DNA from 2 places in the Atlantibacter sp. MEI4A-1023 genome. Region 2 is predicted to be linked to the other one. Evidence: predicted binding sites of a transcription regulator. Region 2 holds the regulator's gene; the other holds the start of a gene.
The links. The regulator CRP, encoded in region 2, controls carbon source genes, mostly activating them, when cyclic AMP is high. The targets are predictions, from matches to a motif close to ATGTGANNNNNNTCACAT.
Positions count from the first base shown of each region.

Region 1: the regulator CRP is predicted to act here: its motif matches at 8,596-8,613, upstream of adhE (bifunctional acetaldehyde-CoA/alcohol dehydrogenase).

Region 1 is NZ_CM149568.1:2,043,907-2,055,601, reverse strand. Features, by position in the region: gene cls (cardiolipin synthase) at 1-109, shown strand, start outside; gene ACVV26_RS09955 (HI1450 family dsDNA-mimic protein) at 144-473, shown strand; gene ACVV26_RS09950 (ion transporter) at 497-1,330, opposite strand; gene oppF (murein tripeptide/oligopeptide ABC transporter ATP binding protein OppF) at 1,442-2,446, opposite strand; gene ACVV26_RS09940 (ABC transporter ATP-binding protein) at 2,443-3,435, opposite strand; gene oppC (oligopeptide ABC transporter permease OppC) at 3,447-4,355, opposite strand; gene oppB (oligopeptide ABC transporter permease OppB) at 4,370-5,290, opposite strand; gene oppA (oligopeptide ABC transporter substrate-binding protein OppA) at 5,401-7,029, opposite strand; gene ACVV26_RS09920 (hypothetical protein) at 6,975-7,328, opposite strand; gene ACVV26_RS09915 (YchE family NAAT transporter) at 7,709-8,356, opposite strand; gene adhE (bifunctional acetaldehyde-CoA/alcohol dehydrogenase) at 8,833-11,511, shown strand; gene tdk (thymidine kinase) at 11,591-11,695, opposite strand, start outside.
Region 2 is NZ_CM149568.1:387,955-399,649, reverse strand. Features, by position in the region: gene ACVV26_RS01865 (protein SlyX) at 1-114, shown strand, start outside; gene slyD (peptidylprolyl isomerase) at 162-749, opposite strand; gene ACVV26_RS01855 (YheV family putative zinc ribbon protein) at 844-1,038, opposite strand; gene kefB (glutathione-regulated potassium-efflux system protein KefB) at 1,054-2,859, opposite strand; gene kefG (glutathione-regulated potassium-efflux system ancillary protein KefG) at 2,859-3,410, opposite strand; gene ACVV26_RS01840 (ABC transporter ATP-binding protein) at 3,617-5,521, shown strand; gene ACVV26_RS01835 (hydrolase) at 5,585-6,601, shown strand; gene ACVV26_RS01830 (YheU family protein) at 6,598-6,816, shown strand; gene ACVV26_RS01825 (phosphoribulokinase) at 6,926-7,792, shown strand; gene ACVV26_RS01820 (OsmC family protein) at 7,819-8,223, opposite strand; gene crp (cAMP-activated global transcriptional regulator CRP) at 8,527-9,159, shown strand; gene ACVV26_RS01810 (YccS/YhfK family putative transporter) at 9,207-11,303, shown strand; gene argD (bifunctional acetylornithine/succinyldiaminopimelate transaminase) at 11,293-11,695, opposite strand, start outside.

The DNA of each region.
Region 1 (11,695 bases), 1.7 Mb from region 2:
CGATTATATTTCACGCTCCCGGTTGCTGGACGTGCGTTTGTGGGTAAAACGCCCGTTATGGCAACGGATCACCGAGCGTTTGTTTTACTTCTTTAGCCCGTTGCTGTAAAACGGGCCTCAATGAATCAATCAAGGTAGTGATGATGGAAATGGATCTGAATAATCGCCTGACGGAAGACGAAACGCTGGATCAGGCATACGATATTTTTCTCGAGCTGGCGGCGGATAACCTCGATCCGGCCGATATTATTCTGTTTAATTTGCAGTTCGAAGAGCGCGGCGGCGCAGAGCTTTTCGACCCGTCCCAGGAATGGGAACAGCATGTGGATTTCGATTTAAATCCTGATTTCTTCTCCGAAGTGGTGATTGGCCTGGCGGATAGCGAAGACGGTGAAATCACCGATGTATTTGCCCGCGTTCTGCTGTGCCGCGAAAAAGATCATAAATTCTGTCATATCCTGTGGCGTGAATAATCTGGCGCGGCGTCCGCCGCGTCTTATTCATCGATTTTTGGTAATGCTCCGCCGCATTTATTGCAATATTTCGCCGTCACCTCATGGCCCTGTGTTTTACATGTTGGGCAAACCCGCGCTTTATTTCGGTTTTGCAATTCCGTGGTCATTTGCGCGGTCAGGATCCCGGTGGGGATGGCGATAACGGAATAACCGATTAAGATCAGCAGCGACGCCACCAGCCGTCCGGCAGCGGTTTGCGGCGTAATATCGCCATAACCTACAGTGGTAACCGTCACCACTGCCCAGTACACCGCCGTCCCCAGCGTTTTAAAGCCGCTTTCTGGCCCTTCAATGCCGTACATCAGCGCCCCGGCAATCACCATCACAATGCCAATAAAACTGTAAAACAGGATCAACTGATGCCGGGCATTGACCACCGAACGCCACAGACTATTTACCGCAGGCATAATGCGCAGCAGTTTCAGGATACGGAATACCCGGATAGCCCGCATGGCCCGCCAGAGATAGACATAGCTCAGTGCAAACTCCGGCCACAGCAGCAGTACGTAGAGCGGCAGCAGCGTCAGTAAATCGATAATGCCCCAAACGCTCCACGCATAGCGGGCCGGATTGGGCCATACCCAGAGCCGCAGTAAATATTCGGCGGTGAACAGCAGCGTAAAGCCAATTTCCAGACCAACAAAGATCATCCGCTGGTAGCCGGAAGGATGATATTGGGTGCCAAAACCGGATTCGATAAATACCACAACCACGCTAAGCAGCGCGATAAAACCGCACAGCGCTTCAAAGCGCCGGCCGCTGCGGGTACGTTGATCGAATAACCGGTAATAGAGACGCGAGCGCAGCATCGCCATTTCCACACTCTCTTGATAAAAAAGGCCAGCGATTGCTGGCCCTGAGATCCTGGCATAATGCCGGAAAGCGGTCTTGATATTTATGGCTTCAGATAAACACCCGGCTGGCCCTTACAGCGGGTCAACCTTCAGACAAGAAACCGCATGACGGAAGCTGCCTTCCAACATCGGACGGGTTTTCGCGCATTCCGGCCCGGCAATCGGGCAACGGGTACGGAACACGCAGCCCGACGGCGGATTAATCGGCGACGGTAATTCCCCTTCCAGCAGCTGAATTTGCTTATTTCTCTCCAGGTCCGGGTCGGGGATCGGCACCGCCGACATCAGCGCTTTGGTATAAGGGTGCAGCGGATTGTGGTAAACCTCGTCATAAGTGCCAAGCTCTACCGCATGACCCAGGTACATCACCAGTACGCGATCGGAAATATGTTTCACCACCGCCAGGTCGTGAGCGATAAAAATCAGCGACAATCCCATTTCGCGTTGCAGTTTCTGAAGCAGGTTTACCACCTGCGCCTGAATCGACACATCCAGCGCGGAAACCGGCTCGTCGCAGATAATCAGCTTCGGCTCCAGGATCAACGCGCGCGCAATGCCGATACGCTGGCACTGACCGCCGGAAAACTCGTGCGGGTAGCGGTTAATCAGGTTCGGCAACAGCCCCACTTTCATCATCATGGCTTTCACCCGGTCCTGCACTTCCTGGCGCGGCATTTTCGGATGATAGGTGCGCAGCGGTTCGGCAATGATATCGCCGATATTCATACGCGGGTTCAGTGACGCCAGCGGATCCTGGAAAATCATCTGGATATCACTGCGCACGTCGCGCCACTCCTGCGGGTTTAACCCCATCAGGTCTTTACCGAGCCACGCCACGCGGCCGCTGGTGGCTTTAACCAGACCAATAATCGCCCGCGCGAAGGTAGATTTACCGCAGCCAGATTCCCCGACTACCCCCAGCGTTTCGCCTTCGTACAAACGCAGCGTGACGCCATCCACCGCTTTCAGGGTTTTCGGCGGCTGCCAGAACCACTGTTTGCCGTCTTTGATCTCGAAATGCACTTTAAGATCGGCGATTTCCAGCAGAACTTTTCTTTCCTGAGTCACAGCGTTCATACCAGTTCCTCCACCGGTTTAAAGCAGGCGCGCAAACGCCCTTCGGCAAATCGCTCCAGTGGCGGCATGGTGTTGCATATCTCCATAGCATGCGGACAGCGCGGCTGGAACGGGCAACCCTTCGGCAAACGCAGCAGGTTCGGCGGGTTGCCGGGAATGGTCATCAGCGACTCCCCTTCGGCGTCGAGGCGCGGAACCGCATTAATCAAACCGATAGAGTACGGATGCGCTGGCTGGTAGAACACATCGCGCGCGCGGCCATATTCCATGGTGCGCCCGGCGTACATCACCAGCACTTTGTCGCAAATCCCCGCTACCACACCGAGATCGTGGGTGATCATGATGATGGCGGTGTTAAATTCGCGCTTCAGGTCGTTCAGCAGCGTCATGATTTGCGCCTGTACCGTGACATCCAGCGCCGTTGTCGGCTCATCGGCAATCAGCAGTTTTGGACGGCACAACAAGGCCATCGCGATCATCACGCGCTGGCGCATCCCGCCGGAAAACTCGTGCGGGAACATGCGCATCCGCTTGCGGGATTCCGGCATTTTCACCGCATCCAGCATGCGCACCGACTCTTCGAACGCTTCGGCTTTGCCCATGCCCTTATGCAGCATCAGCACTTCCATCAACTGCTCACCTACCCGCATATAGGGGTTCAGCGAGGTCATCGGATCCTGGAAAATCATCGAGATTTGCTCGGCGCGCAGGCGGTTAAGCTCGCGCTCCGGCAGGTTCAGAATTTCTCTGCCGTTAAAGGTAGCGGAACCGCCGATACGGCCATTGGCCGCTAAAAGGCCCATTAGCGCAAATGCAGTTTGTGATTTACCGGAGCCGGATTCGCCGACAATACCCAGCGTCTCGCCCGCGTTGAGGCTGAAGTTGAGATCGTTCACCGCCGTTACATCACCGTCCGGGGTGCTGAACGTCACACGTAAATCTTTCACGTCTAACAGCGCCTGGCTCATAGCCTTTTCATTGGTGCTCATCAGGGCGCTCCTTAGCGATCTTTCGGGTCGAGGGCATCACGCAGGCCATCGCCGATAAAGTTAAAGCAGAACAAGGTAATCACCAGAAAACCGGCCGGGAACAGCAGCAGCCACGGAGAAACTTCCATCGAGTTCGCCCCATCGCTCAGCAATGCGCCCCAACTGCTTAACGGCTCCTGGGTACCTAAACCGAGAAAGCTCAGAAAAGATTCAAACAGGATCATGCTCGGCACCAGCAGTGACGCATACACCACCACCACGCCCAGCACGTTCGGCACGATATGGCGAACGACGATATTTGCCGTAGAGACGCCGCCAACCTGGGCAGCTTCAATGAATTCTTTGCGCTTCAGGCTTAACGTCTGGCCACGCACAATACGCGCCATATCCAGCCAGGACACCATGCCGATAGCGACGAAGATCAGCAGGATGTTTTGGCCAAAGAAGGTCACCAGCAGGATCACGAAGAACATAAACGGGAATGAGTTAAGTATTTCCAGCAAGCGCATCATCACCGAATCGACTTTCCCGCCGAGATAGCCCGACAGCGAACCGTAAAGCGTACCCAACAGCACCGCCACCAGCGCGGCGGCAATCCCTACCATCAACGAAATGCGCCCGCCGATAGCGACGCGCACCAGCAAATCGCGCCCCGATGAGTCGGTGCCGAAATAGTGGCCGGACTCCCTATCCGGTGCGCTCGACATCATGCCCCAGTCGGTATCAAAGTAGGTAAACTGCGACAGCATCGGTGCCAGGGTGACGAACAGTGCAATCAACAACAGTACCACCAGGCTGGCCAGCGCCGCCCGGTTATGCATAAAACGACGGCGCGCGTCCTGCCACAGGCTGCGGCCTTCCACGTCCAGCTTTTCACTGAAGTTTTCCAGCGCCTCGCTGTTTTTCTTACTCAACATTATGGCGTACCTCAGCGTTAATAACGGATTTTCGGGTCGATGACGGCGTACAGCACATCAACCACGGCATTGAACAGGATCGTCAGCGCGCCTACCAGAATGGTCAGGCTCAGCACCAGCGAGTAATCGCGGTTCAGTGCGCCATTAACGAACAGCTGGCCGATACCCGGCAGGCCATAAATCGTTTCGATAACCATCGAACCGGTAATGATCCCCACAAACGCGGGCCCCATATAGGAGAGCACCGGCAATAAGGCGGGCTTCAGGGCGTGACGCAGCACGATGCGGCGCATCGGCAGGCCTTTGGCCCGGGCGGTACGAATAAAGTTAGAGTGCAGGACTTCAATCATCGAACCCCGGGTGATACGTGCAATGCTGGCGATGTAGGCCAGCGACAGCGCCACCATCGGCAGGATCATAAATTTCAGCGCCCCGCCGTTCCAGCCGCCGCCCGGCAGCCACTTCAGCGTAATGGCGAAGATCAAGACCAGCAATGGTGCCACCACAAAGCTGGGTATCACTACCCCGGTCATGGCGAAGCCCATCACTGTATAATCCCATCTGGTGTTTTGCTTCAGCGCCGCAATCACCCCCGCACTGACGCCTAAAAACACCGCCAGGAAAAATGCGGCTGCGCCCAGTTTGGCGGACACCGGAAACGACGTCGCGACCAGGTCGTTAACCGAATAATCTTTATATTTAAACGATGGGCCGAAATCCCCGTGCGCCAGTTGCTTCAAATAACTGAAGTACTGGGTCAGGATGGGATCGTTCAGATGGTATTTTGCTTCAATATTCGCCATGACCTCTGGCGGGAGGGTGCGCTCGCCGGTAAACGGACTCCCCGGCGCGAGACGCATCATAAAAAAGGAAATCGTAATAAGAATAAATAGCGTCGGAATCGCTTCCAGACAACGACGTAGAATGAATTTTAACATTGCCCGTACCTTCTGGCGTGTGCCTTTGTAGTGCGCTAAAAACAGACACAGTGGGGCAAGGAAAACCGTTTATTCAAAAACAACGTCCGTCCCTGCCCCACGCATTGCCATTAATGTTTGATAATATACAGATCTTTCACATAGATATTATCGAGCGGGTCTTTACCGGTATAACCACCGACCCAGGGTTTCACCAGGCGGGCGTTCACGTAATAGAACACCGGCGCAATGACCGAGTCTTTATCCAGCTGTTGCTCAGCCTTGTTATAAAACTCGGTACGCTGCGCCTCGTCGGTGGCCTTAATCGCTTCATCCATAATCTTGTCAAACGCGTCGCTCTTATAATGCGCGGTGTTGTTTGAGCTCGTAGACATCATGGTATTCAGGAACGACGTCGGTTCGTTGTAATCCGCACACCAGCCAGCACGCGCTACGTCATAGTTGCCCTGATGACGGGTATCCAGGAAGGTTTTCCACTCCTGGTTTTCCAGCTTAACGTTGACGCCAATGTTTTTCTGCCAGATTGACGACACGGCGATGGCCAGTTTCTTATGCAGATCGGAGGTGTTGTACAGCAGGTTGAAGGTCAGCGGCTTATCTTTGGTGTAACCCGCTTCGGCTAACAGTTTACGTGCTTCTTCGTTACGCTTCTCTTGCGTCCAGCCAAACCACTCCGGCTTGGTAAAGTTCGCGCCATCGGTATAAGGCGGGGTATAGCCGAAGGCTGGCAAATCGCCCTGATTTTTCACTTTATTAACGATAATGTCGCGGTCAAGGCCAAGCTTCAGCGCGGCGCGAACGCGCGGATCGTTAAACGGCGCTTTCTGGTTGTTGATTTCGTAGTAATAGGTGCACAGATAGGGGTCGACGTGAACTTCGTTGGGGATCTCTTTTTTCAGTTTCTGGAACAGTTCAATTGGCATGTTGTTATACGTCATGTCAATTTCGCCGCTGCGGTAGCGGTTTACGTCAGTGACTTCTGAAGAAATCGGCAGATAAGTGACCTGGTCGATGACGGTTTTGGCGTTATCCCAGTAGTGGGTATTACGTTCCAGCACCATTTTTTCGTTAACTACCCAACTGGTTAACTTATACGCGCCGTTGGACACGATATTGGCAGGCTGGGTCCATTTTTCACCAAATTTTTCTACCACGGCTTTCGGGACTGGGGCCATGGATGAGTGAACCAGCAGCTTATAGAAATAGGGAACCGGCTCGCTTAAAGTGACTTCCAGCGTATTGTCGTCAATCGCTTTCACGCCCAGCTCAGTCGAAGGCTTTTTGCCGGCGATGATGTCATCAATATTGGCGATGTGGCCGTATTGCAGATAACTTTCATAAGGAGAGGCAGTTTTCGGATCGGCCAGACGTTGCCAGCTGTACACAAAGTCCTGCGCGGTAACCGGGTCGCCGTTGGACCATTTCGCGTCTTTACGCAGATGGAACGTCCAGACTTTGAACTCTTTATTATCCCAGGATTCCGCTACGCCAGCCTTTGGATGACCATCCGGGCCGGTAATCAATAAGTTTTCAAACAGGTCGCGGTTAACGTTCGACTCCGGCACGCCCTCGATTTTATGCGGGTCAAGCGACTGCACTTCCGAACCGTTATTACGCACCAGCGTTTGCTTTTCTGCCAGTTGAACGCCCGCCGGCACATCGGCAGCCATTGCCGAACCTGCGATTAGCGCTGATAAAATACCCGCTGCAACCAGACTTCTTGTTGTGATGATGGACATTGTGTTGTTACTCCACTCGTTATAATGAAGACCTTTTTACGGCCTGTTTTTTCCCTTAGGGAGTTCTGTACAGCGCAGGAGTGAATAGCCGCTGCCAGATGTTTTTTTACTTCTTCGTTATCGACGGATTCGTCACCCAGCGACCTGACTCTGTAGATACTGAGCCGGCGAATGTTTTGGCCGGAAAGTACCAAATGCGTTCCACCCGCGCCAATATAATTTGCAAATTTGTTAAGCGTTTCTCTTTTGGAATGCGCAATCTGGAGGACAGATGAGCGCAAAACCACACGAAACTTCATAAAAAGCCTTCTTAATCAATTGCTTGCTATAGTTATGCTAATCATTACGGCATCGTGAACACCGATATCGGATATTTTGCATAAATTTAACAACTGACTATTTTTTAGCAGATTACGCTACGATAGCCACAAAATTACTAATATCATTTCAATAATGTTGCAGCAAGTATCAGAGTTGATTGTGAGAGAAATAACAGCTCAGGCGGAGAAGAAATAATCGGAAGCCATCAAAGCGATTTTTAATTGATTGAAAAGCAATGCTTTTATTAACTATTACTTTTTATTATACAAAGGAGGATGATTGGTGGGTTTTGCAATAATGCGAGTAAATTTTCAAAAATAGCGAAGCTCTGCTTCGCCTTTTTTCAAATGAAAGTGATTCAGGACACCAGGCCGGGAAAAAGCGCTCTTATACCGGTGACAATAAATTCGATACCCAACGCCATTAACAGTAATCCCATAATACGAGTAATGACGTTAATACCGGTTTGCCCTAATAACCTCACCAGCCAGGGAGCCAGGCGAAACACGCCCCAACAACATAAAGCGAACAGCGCAATGGCGACCGAAAAACCGATCAGATGCGAAATAGAATGGAATCGGGTGCCCCATACGATAGTCGAACTGATCGCCCCCGGTCCCGCCATTAACGGCAGGGCAAGCGGCACAACGCCAATGCTTTCACGGATGGCGGTTTCTGATTTTTCCTGCTTGTTTTGCTTATCTTCACCGAGCTTGCCGCTAATCATCGACATGGCGATGGTCACCACAAGGATGCCACCAGCAATACGAAACGAATCAATAGAAATGCCGAAGATTTGCAGAATGCCGTCGCCGAGGAACAGCGAAGTCCATAAAATAATCGCTACCGACAGGTTTGCCGTAAGATTGGTTTTATTGCGCGCCGCCGCCGTCTGATAGCTGGTCATGCTAATAAACACCGGGATAATGCCCACCGGGTTGACCAACGCAAATAATCCTATAAAAAATTTAAAATAGGTCGGCAAATCAAAAAACGACTGCATCACGGGGAGCTCCGCATTTCAGGGGGTAGTTGTGGCTTGCGTAATGTAATGGAAAACCTCAACTGCCGTCACGCTCTTTCACAGCACATTTATCTGAATAATTTCATAATGATGGAATTATTCATCTGTGTTATACATGTGTTGTATTCATGGAACTTTAATATTTGCGTGTTGTAATCAGTATTATTTTGTTAACAAATCGCCACGAATAAGCCCTGCTGAAAGGTGTCAGCATTGAGAATAATTGATCCAGATCACACATTTTCTACTCAGAAGTGAGTACTCTTGATTACGCCCCAATTGATAACAACATCATATATTAGTGGTGTTTCAGGTAAGGCTCTTTTAATAAATCAGTAGATAATAAGTAGTAGCGTGGCGTTACATACTGTCTTTACCCAAGCTGTTTCATGCTGACTATACTGACGTGTCGAACAGCTGATTTACTAAAAGAGTTTAACATTATCAGGAGAGCATTTATGGCTGTTACCAACGTCGCTGAACTTAACGCCCTCGTCGAGCGCGTAAAAAAAGCCCAGCGTGAATATGCCAACTTCACTCAAGAGCAAGTAGACAAGATCTTCCGCGCCGCCGCCCTGGCCGCCGCTGATGCTCGAATCCCCCTCGCGAAACTGGCCGTTGCCGAATCCGGAATGGGTATCGTAGAAGATAAAGTGATTAAAAACCACTTCGCTTCTGAGTATATCTACAACGCCTATAAAGATGAGAAAACCTGCGGTGTGCTGTCTGAAGACGACACCTTCGGAACCATCACCATCGCTGAACCCATTGGTATTATTTGCGGTATTGTTCCGACCACTAACCCAACCTCTACCGCAATATTTAAATCTTTAATCAGCCTGAAAACCCGCAACGGTATCATCTTCTCTCCGCACCCGCGTGCCAAAGATGCCACCAACAAAGCGGCAGATATCGTGCTGCAGGCTGCTATCGCTGCCGGCGCGCCGAAAGATCTTATCGGCTGGATCGATCAGCCTTCTGTGGAACTGTCCAACGCCCTGATGCATCACCCGGATATCAATATGATCCTGGCGACTGGCGGCCCGGGCATGGTGAAAGCGGCATACAGCTCCGGTAAACCTGCTATCGGCGTAGGCGCGGGCAATACCCCGGTTGTGATCGACGAAACTGCCGATATCAAACGTGCTGTGGCTTCTGTTCTGATGTCTAAAACTTTCGACAACGGCGTTATCTGTGCTTCCGAGCAGTCCGTTGTGGTCGTCGATTCCGTGTATGACGCAGTGCGTGAGCGTTTCGCCACCCACGGCGGCTATATGCTGCAGGGCAGCGAACTGAAAGCCGTTCAGGACATTATCCTGAAAAATGGCGCGCTGAACGCCGCCATCGTAGGCCAGCCAGCAACCAAAATCGCTGAACTGGCAGGCTTCACCGTACCGGCAGATACCAAAATTCTGATCGGCGAAGTGACTGTTGTTGACGAATCTGAACCGTTCGCCCACGAAAAACTGTCTCCGACTCTGGCAATGTACCGCGCAAAAGATTTCGACGACGCGGTCACCAAAGCGGAAAAACTGGTGGAAATGGGCGGTATCGGCCACACCTCATGCCTGTATACCGACCAGGACAACCAGCCGGAACGCGTTCGCCTGTTTGGCAACAAGATGAAAACTGCCCGTATTCTGATCAACACCCCGGCTTCACAGGGTGGTATCGGTGACCTGTACAACTTCAAACTGGCGCCTTCCCTGACGCTGGGTTGTGGTTCCTGGGGTGGTAACTCCATCTCTGAAAACGTGGGTCCGAAACACCTGATCAACAAGAAAACCGTGGCCAAGCGAGCAGAAAACATGTTGTGGCACAAACTTCCGAAATCTATCTACTTCCGCCGTGGCTCTCTGCCTATCGCGCTGGATGAAGTGATTACCGACGGCCACAAACGTGCGCTTATCGTGACCGACCGCTTCCTGTTCAACAATGGTTATGCTGACCAGATCACATCCGTTCTGAAAGCTGCCGGCGTTGAAGTTGAAGTGTTCTTTGAAGTCGAAGCTGACCCAACGCTGTCTGTCGTACGTAAAGGCGCAGAGCTGGCGAACTCCTTCAAGCCTGACGTGATCATCGCGCTGGGTGGCGGTTCCCCGATGGACGCCGCGAAAATCATGTGGGTTATGTATGAGCACCCGGAAACCCACTTCGAAGAACTGGCGCTGCGCTTTATGGACATCCGTAAGCGTATCTACAAGTTCCCGAAAATGGGCGTGAAAGCGAAAATGATCGCCGTCACCACCACTTCGGGTACCGGTTCTGAAGTCACGCCGTTTGCGGTAGTGACCGATGATGCAACCGGTCAGAAATATCCGCTGGCAGACTACGCGCTGACCCCGGATATGGCGATTGTCGATGCGAACCTGGTGATGGATATGCCGAAATCCCTGTGCGCCTTCGGCGGCCTGGATGCGGTGACTCACGCCCTGGAAGCTTATGTGTCGGTACTGGCGAGCGAGTTCTCTGACGGCCAGGCGCTGCAAGCCCTGAAACTGCTGAAAGAAAACCTGCCGGCGTCCTACCATGAAGGGTCTAAAAACCCGGTAGCGCGTGAGCGTGTACACAGTGCAGCAACCATCGCTGGTATCGCGTTTGCTAACGCCTTCCTGGGTGTTTGCCACTCTATGGCGCATAAGCTGGGTTCTCAGTTCCATATTCCGCACGGCCTCGCTAACGCCCTGCTGATTTGCAACGTAATCCGTTATAACGCCAACGACAACCCGACCAAGCAGACGGCATTCAGCCAGTACGACCGTCCGCAGGCGCGCCGTCGCTATGCAGAAATCGCTGATCATTTAGGTCTGAGCGCGCCGGGCGATCGCACCGCTGCGAAAATCGAGAAACTGCTGGCATGGCTGGAAAGCATCAAAGCTGAACTGGGTATTCCGAAGTCAATCCGTGAAGCTGGCGTGCAGGAAGCGGACTTCCTGGCCCACGTAGACAAACTGTCTGAAGATGCTTTCGATGACCAGTGCACCGGCGCGAACCCGCGTTATCCGCTGATCTCCGAACTGAAACAGATTCTGATGGATACTTTCTACGGCCGCGAATTCAGTGAAGGCGAAGTCGCGAAGAAAGACGCCGTTGTGGCGCCAGTGAAAGCTGAGAAAAAAGCCAAAAAATCTGCCTGATTGTTATCGGCAATAATAAAAAACCCGCCTTATTGGCGGGTTTTTTTATCTTGTTACTTAACAGTAACGGCAATAGTCATTATTTATTCTGGATTTCTTTCAGAGAGCCTGTCGCAAGAGCGATTTTATAATGCTTACGGCACACTGAGACGTAACGCTCATTGCCCCCTATCACCACCTGTTC
Region 2 (11,695 bases):
CTGGAAATGGTTAAGCTGCGCGAGCATTTACGGCTGTTAGTGGATAAGCTGAAAGCCACACAACCTTCGATGGTTGCGCCGCAGTCTGAAGAAACGCCCCCGCCGCACTATTAATTCCGACCAATAAAAAAGGCAGCCAGGCTGCCTTTTTCGTTTAGCGCTTAGTGGCAGCCGCAGCCGCCGTTGCCGCCGCAACCGCCTTTGCCATGCTCATGACCGTGGTCATGGCCGTGGCCACCGCAGCAGCCGTCGTGACCATGGTCGTGATCGTGGTCATGACCATGCGCACCGTGAACGTGGCCATGAGCCAGTTCTTCTTCGGTCGCTTCGCGGATCGCAACAACTTCCACATTGAATTTCAGATTCTGGCCAGCCAGCATGTGGTTGCCATCAACAACAACGTGGTCGTCTTCCACTTCAGTGATTTCAACCGGAACCGGGCCCTGGTCAGTTTCAGCCAGGAAACGCATGCCAACCTGCAGCTCGTCAACGCCCATGAACACGTCTTTCGGTACGCGCTGTACCAGATTTTCGTCATACTGACCGTAAGCGTCATTCGCGCCAACAGCAACGTCGAATTTATCGCCGACGTCATGGCCTTCCAGCGCATTTTCCAGACCGGAAATCAGTGAGCCATGACCATGAAGATAGTCCAGCGGTGCACTCACCGGAGACTCATCCACCAATACACCGTCTTCTGTACGTACCTGATAGGCCAGGCTGACCACCAGGTCTTTTGCTACTTTCATGATATCTCCTGAGCGTGGAAAAATTTCTGGCGCCGATTGTAACGGAAATCGACGCCTGTGTACCCCTAAGCTTAAAAAAAGCTGGTGGATCGCGCTAGTCGGGATGGAAAATCCCTATCACCTGTTCTTGCTCGCGCACATGCGGCTGGGCGGATTTATCCGCTTCGCGCATCTGATGCCCGCACTTAACGCATTCAACTATATCGACATTGTTTTCGCGCCACATCGCCAGCGAATCTTGCGCCTGGCAGGACGGGCAGACCGCCCCGGCTATAAATCTTTTTCGCACTGCGGTACCTCGTTGTTACTCAAACTCATCCCAACCATCAAACTGCCGCCGCTCCTGCTGCATTTCGCGCTGGAAGATCTCTTCCAGTTCGCGGCGGGCTTCGCGCACGCGGGATATCTGCGCGGTATCGGTATGGATCGGCATTAATTCCCGCAGCATCCGCATATCCAGCCGACGAAAATGAAGCTGCGCGCGCTGGGCCTGATGGGGATGCAGCCCCACCGATATTAACGCTTTGCGGCCAAGCTCAAGCGCACTGGAGAACGTCTCGCGAGAAAACTGCGTGACGCCCGCCTGCAACAGCTCATGCGCTTCAACGCGCCCCCGCGCACGGGCCAGAATCGCCAGATGAGGGAAATGCTGTTGGCAAAGGTGCACAATCTTTAGGGTATCTTCCGGCTCATTGCTGGTGATGACAATGGATTTTGCTTGTTCCGCCCCGGCAGAACGCAAAAGCTCGAGTTGTGTCGCATCCCCGTAGTAAACCTTATAGCCATATTTGCGCATCAAATTGACGCTGCTAATATCGCGCTCCAGCACCGTAATACGCATCTTATTGGCCATCAGCAAGCGTCCGATCACCTGACCGAAGCGCCCAAAGCCCACGACGATCACCTGCGGCTTATCATCCTCCACCCAAGGTTGCTCATCACCCTCCTCAGGTTCGTTGAACCGGCGTGCCAGATGCTTATCAATGCGCTTCATTAATAGCGGCGTCGTCATCATTGATAGCGTCACGGTGACCAGCAGCAGCGCCATTTGGTCCCCCTGAAACAGCCGTTGCGATGACGCCGTCGAAAACAGCACAAACGCGAATTCGCCGCCCTGGCTGAGCACGCCGGAAAACTGCAACCGTTCCGAATTACGCAACCCATAGAGATGGGCGAGGCCGTAAAGCACCGCCATTTTCACCGCCACCAGAATTGCGACGCCTGCCACCACCAGCAGAATATGGGTATAGAGCACGCCGAGATTAAGCGCCATGCCGACGGAGATAAAAAACAGTCCCAGCAATAAGCCTTTGAAGGGATCGATAGCGATTTCCAGCTCATGGCGGTACTCGCTTTCCGCCAACAGGATCCCGGCGATAAATGTCCCCAGCGCCATCGACAGGCCTAACGCGTCCATAAACAGCGCCGAACCCAGCACCAGCAGCAGCGTCGCGGCAGTAAATACCTCGCGGACGCCGGAGCTGGCAATAAAGCGAAACACCGGGCGCAGCAGATAGCGGCCGCCAATCAGCATCCCGGCGAACGCCAGCACCTTCAGGCCGACTTTAGCCCAGTCGAGATGCTCATCGGCATTGCCCGCCAGCAGCGGCACCAGGGCCAGCGCCGGGATCACCGCCAAATCCTGAAACAGCAGCACAGAAAAACCCAGTTGCCCGGACTCGCTACGGTTCATGCCTTTTTCACGCATTAGCTGTAGTGCCATGGCGGTAGAGGACATCGCCAGACCAATCCCGCCGACAATCGCCGCCTGCCAGGAGAATTTCGTCAGTATCAGTAACACCGCTAAGATACCTGCGCTGAGCAACACCTGCGCCGCGCCCACGCCGAATATCGAGCGCCGCAGTTGCCACAGTTTGGCCGGGTTCAGTTCCAGCCCGATGATAAACATCAGGAACACCACGCCCAGCTCAGAGAAGTGAAGGATCTCATCGACGTCGCTGATAAAACCCAGGCCCCACGGGCCGATGGCAATCCCCGCCAGCAAATAGCCTAACACCGCGCCAATGCCCAGCCGCGCCGCCAGCGGCACGGCCACCACCGCAGCGAATAAAAACAGCACGCCCGCTAACAACAGATCCGCGCCTTCCATTATCGGCCTCCCGGAATGCGCGGCGACGCCAGCCATTCGCCATAGGCTTTGGCGTGGTTTTCTAATTCCGCCAGCGCCTGGCGACGCGCCCAGTAGACGATCATCGGCGATAGCCACTGCATATGGCACATGGCCGCCGTCAGTTCGAAGGGACGAAGAATTTCATTGAGAGAGTAGCGATTAAAACCATCACCGCGATAAGCGCCTTCCGGCTCGCCGGTGGTGATCACGCTACGCCAGTACTTTCCCGCGAGCTGATTCCCTCCCGGTCCGCTGGCAAAGCCGCGGCTGAGTACCCGGTCGAGCCACTCTTTAAGTAATGCGGGGCAACTGTAGGTATAAAGCGGGTGTTGAAACACAATGACGTCGTGCGCCAACAGCAGTTCCTGTTCGCGGGGGATATCGATAAAAAAGTCTGGATAGTGTGCATAGAGATCGTGCACGGTAACATTTGCAAGTTGCGAAGCCGGCTTAAGCAGAACCCGGTTAGCCACCGAGTCCTGGGATTCCGGATGGGCATACAGCAGCAACACTTTCGCTGTGTCTGACATCATTCCCCTCCCGGGCGTATTACTTTTCTCTTTCTGACGGGCACGCAACAGCCTGCGCCGCCGATCTTCTTGCCGCGATGGCGCAGCCAGAATGATTTTGTGTATCGTCTTCTTTTTGGGCTACCATTGCGGCCCGGTGCGGCAAATCGCCCACACCTTACATTATCATAATGACAAATTAACATAGTCAGAACATACGGCGCTCTATGATTGTATTCTCCTCGTTGCAAATTCGTCGCGGCACACGCGTACTGCTGGATAACGCGACTGCTACCATCAACCCCGGCCAAAAAGTGGGGCTGGTGGGTAAAAACGGCTGTGGTAAATCCACCCTGCTGTCGCTGTTGAAAAGCGAAATCACCGCCGACGGGGGGAGCTACACCTTTCCGGGCAACTGGCAGCTCGCCTGGGTAAACCAGGAAACCCCTGCCCTCGCCGTCCCGGCCATTGAATACGTGATCGACGGCGATCGCGAATACCGCCAGTTTGAGCGCGAGCTTAACGACGCCAACGTCCGCAATGACGGGCATGCCATCGCTACCGCGCACGGCAAACTCGACGCCATAAACGCCTGGACGATCCGCGCCCGCGCCGCCAGCCTGCTGCACGGCTTAGGCTTCAGCAACGAGCAGCTTGACCGCCCGGTCAGCGATTTCTCCGGTGGCTGGCGGATGCGCCTTAACCTGGCGCAGGCGCTGATCTGCCGTTCCGACCTGCTGTTGCTCGATGAACCCACCAACCACCTCGACCTGGACGCGGTTATCTGGCTGGAAAAATGGCTGAAAAGCTATCAGGGGACGCTGATTTTGATTTCCCACGACCGTGACTTTCTCGATCCGGTGGTGAATAAAATCATTCATATCGAGCAGCAGACGATGTTCGAATACACCGGCAACTACAGCTCGTTCGAGCGCCAGCGCGCCACGCGCCTTGCGCAGCAGCAGTCGATGTATGAAAGCCAGCAGCAACGCGTGGCGCACCTGCAAAGCTTTATCGACCGTTTTAAAGCCAAAGCCTCCAAAGCGAAGCAGGCCCAGAGCCGCATCAAAATGCTTGAGCGCATGGAGCTGATTTTGCCGGCGCACGTCGACAACCCGTTCCACTTTAGTTTTCGCGCCCCGGAAAGCCTGCCCAACCCGCTGCTGAAAATGGAAAAAGTGAGCGCTGGCTATGGCGATAAAACGATTCTCGACTCAATTAAACTCAACCTGGTGCCGGGCTCGCGCATCGGTTTGCTGGGCCGTAATGGCGCGGGTAAATCAACGCTGATCAAACTGCTGGCGGGCGAACTGGCTCCGATGCAGGGCGAAATCGGTCTGGCGAAAGGCATTAAGCTGGGTTACTTCGCCCAGCACCAACTGGAGTTTTTGCGTGCCGATGAGTCGCCGCTCCAGCATTTGGCGCGTCTTGCGCCGCGTGAACTGGAACAACAGTTGCGCGATTATCTCGGCGGATTCGGTTTCCAGGGCGATAAGGTTAGCGAGAATACCGAACGCTTCTCCGGCGGCGAAAAAGCGCGCCTGGTGCTGGCGCTGATCGTCTGGCAGCGCCCTAACCTGCTGCTGCTTGATGAACCGACCAACCACCTCGATCTGGATATGCGCCAGGCATTGACCGATGCGCTGATTGAATTTGAAGGCGCGCTGGTGGTGGTCTCGCATGACCGCCATTTACTGCGTTCCACCACCGATGATCTGTACCTGGTGCATGACGGCAAAGTGGAAGCCTTCGACGGCGATCTGGAAGATTACCAGAAGTGGTTAAGCGACCTGCAAAAGCAGGAAAGCCAGCCGGCAGAAGCCGCAAAAGACAACGCCAACAGCGCCCAGTCGCGTAAAGATCAGAAGCGCCGTGAGGCAGAGCTGCGCACCCTGACGCAGCCGCTGCGCAAAGAGATTATGCGTCTCGAAAAGCTGATGGAAAAACTCCAGCAGCAGCTTGCCGATGTGGAAGAACAGCTTGGCGACAGCACACTGTACGATCAAAGCCGTAAGGCCGACTTAACGGACTGCCTGCAACGCCAGGCCAAAACCAAAGGCGACCTGGAAAACTGCGAAATGGAATGGCTGGACGCTCAGGAGCAGTTGGAGCAACTGCTTCAGGAGCCATAATCACCGATGCCCTTCTTCGGCCAGCATCACGGGAAGGGCGAATACTCACGATGAACCTGTGCTATGGCTGAAATTACTCCTGCGGATTTAACCGAGAACGAAGAGACGTCGCGCCATTTTCGGCCTATGCCGGGCGCGCGCAATCCCCATCTGCAAACCATGCTGCCGCGCATCCTGCGGCGGCGGCTCCAGTTCACCCCGGTATGGCAGCGGCTGAATACGCCCGATGGCGATTTTGTCGATCTGGCCTGGAGCGAAGATCCAGAACAGGCGCGCCATAAGCCCCGGCTGGTGATTTTCCACGGTCTGGAAGGCAGCCTGAACAGCCCTTACGCCCACGGTCTGATCCAGGCGGCGAAAGCCCGCGGCTGGCTGGGGGTGGTAATGCATTTTCGGGGATGCAGCGGTGAACCGAATCGCATGCACCGCATTTACCATTCCGGCGAAACCGAAGACGGCCGCTGGTTTCTGGAGTGGGTCGCGCAACAGTTTGGCGAGCAGCCCACCGCGGCGGTAGGTTTTTCTCTCGGCGGCAATATGCTGGGCTGCATGTTGGCGAAGTATCCGCAACTGCCGGTCAACGCGGCGGTGATTGTCTCCGCGCCGTTTGTGCTGGAACACTGCTGCTACCATATGGAACAAGGCTTCTCCCGGGTTTATCAGCACTACCTGTTGAATTTGCTTAAGGCCAATGCCTCGCGCAAGCTGCTGGCTTATCCCGGTACGCTGCCGGTGGATATGGCCCAGCTGAAAGGGATCCGCCGCCTGCGCGAATTCGACGATTTGATCACCTCAAAAGCCCACGGTTTTGACGACGCCATCGATTATTACCGGCGCTGTAGCGCAATGCCGCTACTGGCGTCAATTACCCAGCCTACACTTATCATTCATGCGCAGGACGACCCGTTTATGGATAGCCACGTTATCCCGGATATCGCCCAGCTACCGGCCAATATCGAATACCAGTTGACCGAATATGGCGGGCACGTGGGATTCGTAGGCGGTACCGCCCTGCGTCCGAAAATGTGGCTTGAAGCGCGCATTCCCGACTGGCTCACACTTTATCTGGATAAACCATGATTATTCCCTGGCAATCCCTCGACCCGGAAACGCTTGAAAACCTCATTGAAGCTTTTGTCTTGCGGGAAGGCACCGATTATGGTGAACATGAACGCTCGCTCAGCGATAAAGTCTCTCAGGTAAAGCACCAGCTGGAACGCGGCGACGCGGTTCTGGTGTGGTCGGAACTGCATGAAACGGTCAACATCATGCCGCGCGATCAGTTTCGGGGGTAAGACCGCTCGCTGAACAATAAAAACCACTGGCGGCTGATCAGACCGCCAGAACTCATTCGCCTTGCACGGGTCTTATTTGCACGTCGCTACCCTAAGGAGTTGTTCCGCTATGTCTGCCCAACATCCGATCATCGCCGTTACCGGCTCCAGCGGGGCCGGGACCACCACCACCAGCCTCGCTTTTCGTAAGATTTTCGCCCAGCTCAACCTGCATGCCGCCGAAGTGGAAGGGGACAGCTTTCATCGCTATACCCGCCCTGAAATGGATATGGCGATCCGCAAAGCGCGCGACGTGGGCAGGCACATCAGCTATTTCGGGCCGGAGGCCAACGACTTTGGCCTGCTGGAACAGACTTTTAATCAGTACGGGCAAACCGGTACCGGGCAATCGCGTAAATATCTGCATACCTATGACGAAGCCGTACCCTGGAACCAGGTACCGGGTACTTTTACCCCCTGGCAACCGTTGCCCGAACCCACGGACGTGCTGTTTTACGAAGGGTTGCATGGCGGCGTGGTGACGCCCCATCATGATGTCGCGCGCCATGTGGATTTGCTGGTGGGCGTGGTGCCGATCGTCAACCTGGAATGGATCCAGAAGCTCATCCGTGACACCGGCGAACGCGGGCACTCCCGGGAAGCGGTGATGGATTCGGTCGTGCGTTCGATGGAAGACTACATCAACTTCATCACGCCGCAGTTCTCGCGTACCCATATTAACTTCCAGCGTGTCCCCACCGTTGACACATCAAACCCGTTTGCCGCGAAGGCAATTCCCTCGCTGGATGAGAGCCTGGTGGTGATTCACTTCAGGAACCTGGAAGGGATAGATTTCCCCTGGCTGCTGGCCATGTTGCAGGGCTCATTCATTTCCCACATCAATACATTAGTGGTGCCAGGCGGGAAAATGGGGTTGGCGATGGAGCTGATCATGCTGCCGCTGGTAAAAAGAATCATGGAAGGGCGAAAAATTTAAGGCGGCAACGCCGCCTTATTAAGCACTTATCCTTCAATCACTTCGTAGGAATGGGTGACGTTCACCGCTTTTTCCAGCATCAAGGCAACTGAACAATATTTCTCTGCCGACAGATCCACCGCACGGGAAACCGCCGCGTCTTTTAACGCTTTACCGGTCACGATGAAATGCAGGTTGATGTGGGTAAAGTAGCGCGGCGCTTCTTCACGGCGCTCGGAGGTCAATTTCACCTCGCAGTCGGTGATGTCATGACGTCCTTTCTGAAGGATCGACACCACATCAATGGCGCTGCAACCGCCCGCCGCCATTAATACCATTTCCATCGGGCTGGGCGCTTTGTCACCGGAGTTGCCGTCCATTAAAACCTGGTGTCCGGAAGCGGACTCACCGAGAAAAGTTAACCCTTCTACCCACTTCACTCTTGCCTGCATTTTGGTTACTCCAGTGTTTCAAAATTACTGACAGATTACGCGGCTGTAACAAAACGCGCAACGGATGAGAGCCAGGTCAAGCTGAAACGAGACAATAGGAGACACTCACGTAAAGCTATGCTAAAACAGTCGGATGCTACAGCGATACATTGATGTAATGCATGTGTGCATACGACCACACCTATTACAGGCCACAGGACGTTAAAGGCCCCTTCTCCGGCCAGGAGAAGAGACGATTGCAAAAACCCAGAGGGTTATTATTGTTGCTCTCTGGAGTCAGCTTAAAACAGAGGATAACCGCGCATGGTGCTTGGCAAACCGCAAACAGACCCGACTCTCGAATGGTTCTTGTCTCATTGCCATATTCATAAGTACCCATCGAAGAGCACGCTGATTCACCAGGGTGAAAAGGCGGAAACGTTGTATTACATCGTTAAAGGCTCCGTGGCAGTGCTGATTAAAGATGAAGAGGGCAAGGAAATGATCCTCTCTTATCTGAATCAGGGCGATTTCATCGGCGAACTGGGATTGTTCGAAGAAGGTCAGGAACGCAGTGCCTGGGTTCGCGCCAAAACGGCGTGTGAAGTGGCAGAAATCTCTTATAAAAAATTCCGTCAGCTAATTCAGGTTAACCCTGACATCCTGATGCGTCTTTCTTCGCAGATGGCGCGCCGTCTGCAAGTGACGTCAGAGAAAGTGGGCAACCTCGCCTTCCTTGATGTGACTGGCCGCATTGCACAAACGCTGCTGAATCTGGCTAAACAGCCGGATGCCATGACCCACCCGGATGGTATGCAGATCAAAATTACCCGTCAGGAGATCGGCCAGATCGTCGGCTGCTCCCGCGAAACCGTTGGCCGCATTTTGAAAATGCTTGAAGATCAAAACCTGATCTCCGCCCACGGTAAGACCATTGTGGTTTACGGTACCCGCTAAACCCTGCGAAACGGCGTGGCTACACGCCGTTTCATCCGATCTCACCCATGTGGCGACGCCTGATCTACCACCCCGAAATCAACTACGCACTTCGTCAAACCTTGGTGTTGTGTTTGCCTGTGGCGGTGGGTCTGGTTCTGGGCCATCTGCAACAAGGCCTCCTTTTTTCCCTCGTTCCCGCCTGCTGCAACATCGCTGGCCTGGACACCCCGCACAAGCGCTTCTTTAAACGCCTGGTTATCGGCGGGTCGCTGTTTGCCCTTAGCAGCCTCGCGGTGCAGTTATTACTGCTTAATTCCGTGCCGCTGCCGTTGGCGCTCTCCGGGCTGGCACTGATCCTGGGCGTCACGGCGGAAATCAGTCCGCTTCATGCTCGCCTGCTCCCGGCGTCGCTTATTGCAGCGATATTCACACTCAGCCTGGCGGGCTCTATGCCGATGTGGGAACCGCTGCTGCTGTATGCCCTGGGCACGCTATGGTACGGGTTATTTAACTGGTTCTGGTTCTGGGTGTGGCGCGAACAGCCGCTGCGCGAAACCCTGAGCCTGCTGTACCGTCAGTTGGCGGAATATTGTGAAGCCAAATACAGCCTGCTGACCCAGCATACCGATCCGCAAAGCGCGCTGCCGCCGCTGCTGGCGCGCCAGCAAAAAACCGTCGACCTGATTACCCAGTGTTATCAGCAGCTACACATGCTGTCGACCGGTAAGCATCACGGCTATAAACGCCTGCTGCGCACTTTTCAGATCGCGCTGGATTTGCAGGAGCATATTTCCGTCAGCCTGCATCAGCCCGAAGAGGTGCAGAAGCTGGTGCGCGAAAGCCACGCCGAGGCGGTGATCCGCTGGAATGCCCAGACGGTGGCGGCCCGCCTGCGGGAACGCGCCGACGATATCCTGTATCACCGTTATCCGAAGCGCTTTGAAATGGATAAGCAGATTGGCGCGCTGGAAAAAATTGCCCGCCAGCACCCCGATAACCCGGTGGGACAGTTCTGCGAATACCATTTCAGCCGTATCGCCAGAGTGCTGAAATCCCAGCGTCCACTGTATTCGCGCGATCTGATGGAAGATAAGCAGCGCCGCCTGCCCGTGCTGCGCGCATTGAAAAGCTATCTGTCGTTGAAGTCCACCGCCCTGCGCAGCTCCGCCCGTATTGCGGTGATGCTGAGTATTGCCAGCCTGGTGGGTAGCGCCCTGCACCTACCGAAACCCTACTGGATTTTAATGACCGTGATGTTCGTGACCCAGAACGGCTATGGTGCCACGCGGGTGCGCATTCTCCACCGAGCGGGCGGCACCATGGCCGGGCTTATCATCGCCGGGATCACCCTGCACTATCACGTTGCCGATGGTTACACCCTGCTGGCGATGCTGGTCATCACCATCGTGAGCTATCTCATCATCCGCAAAAATTACGGCTGGGCGACGATCGGCTTTACCGTCACGGCGGTGTATAGCCTGCAACTGCTCTCCCTGAGCGGGGAGCAGTATATTCTGCCGAGGCTGATTGATACCTTGATTGGCTGCCTGATCGCCTTTGGCGGCATGGTGTGGTTGTGGCCCCAGTGGCAAAGCGGCCTGCTGCGTAAAAACGCCCACGATGCGCTGGAGGCGGACCAGAAAGCGATACGCTTGATCCTCAGCGACGACCCGCAGCCGACGCCGCTGGCCTGGCAGCGAATGCTGGTCAACCAGGCGCATAACGCGTTATACAACTCGCTGAACCAGGCAATGCAGGAACCGGGATTCAATAGCCACTATCTGGAAGAGATGAAGCTGTGGGTGACCCACAGCCAGTTTATCGTCGAGCACATTAATGCCATGACCACCATGGCGCGAGAACACACCATGCTGACGCCGGACCTGGCGCAGCGCTATTTGCAGTCCTGCGAAATTGCGCTCCAGCGCTGCCAGCAGCGGCTGGAATATGACGAGCCGGGGGAAACCAAAGACGCGGTGATCCTGGATATGCCGGAAGCCCTGTCCCAGGGACCGTTAAGCGTGCTGGAACAGCATCTCCAGCGGATACTCGGCCACCTCGATACCATGCACACCATTTCGTCTGTAGCATGGCGTCAGCGGCCGCATCATGGGATCTGGCTAAACCGGCGGCTAAATAATCCGAAAGCGGTTAACGACTGACTTTCGCAACGGCCTGCGCGAAGCGCGTCATGCCTTCATCGATATCGGCACTATCAACCACCAGCGATGGCGCGAAGCGCATCACATCCGGGCCAGCGTTCAGCACCATCACGCCCGCTTCTGCCGCCGCGTGCAAAAACTCACGCGCACGGCCTTTGTACTGCGGTTTAAGCTCGGCGCCAATCAGTAGCCCCATGCCGCGAATGTCGCTGAACACGTCGTACTGCGCGTCGATCTGCTCAAAATGCTTCACGAACTGGGCACGTTTTTGGTTCACGCCAGCCAGTACATCCGGGGTGTTGATGATATCGAACGCCGCGCCGGCTACCGCACAGGCTAACGGGTTGCCGCCGTAGGTAGAGCCGTGGGAGCCCACATGGAACACCGAGGCG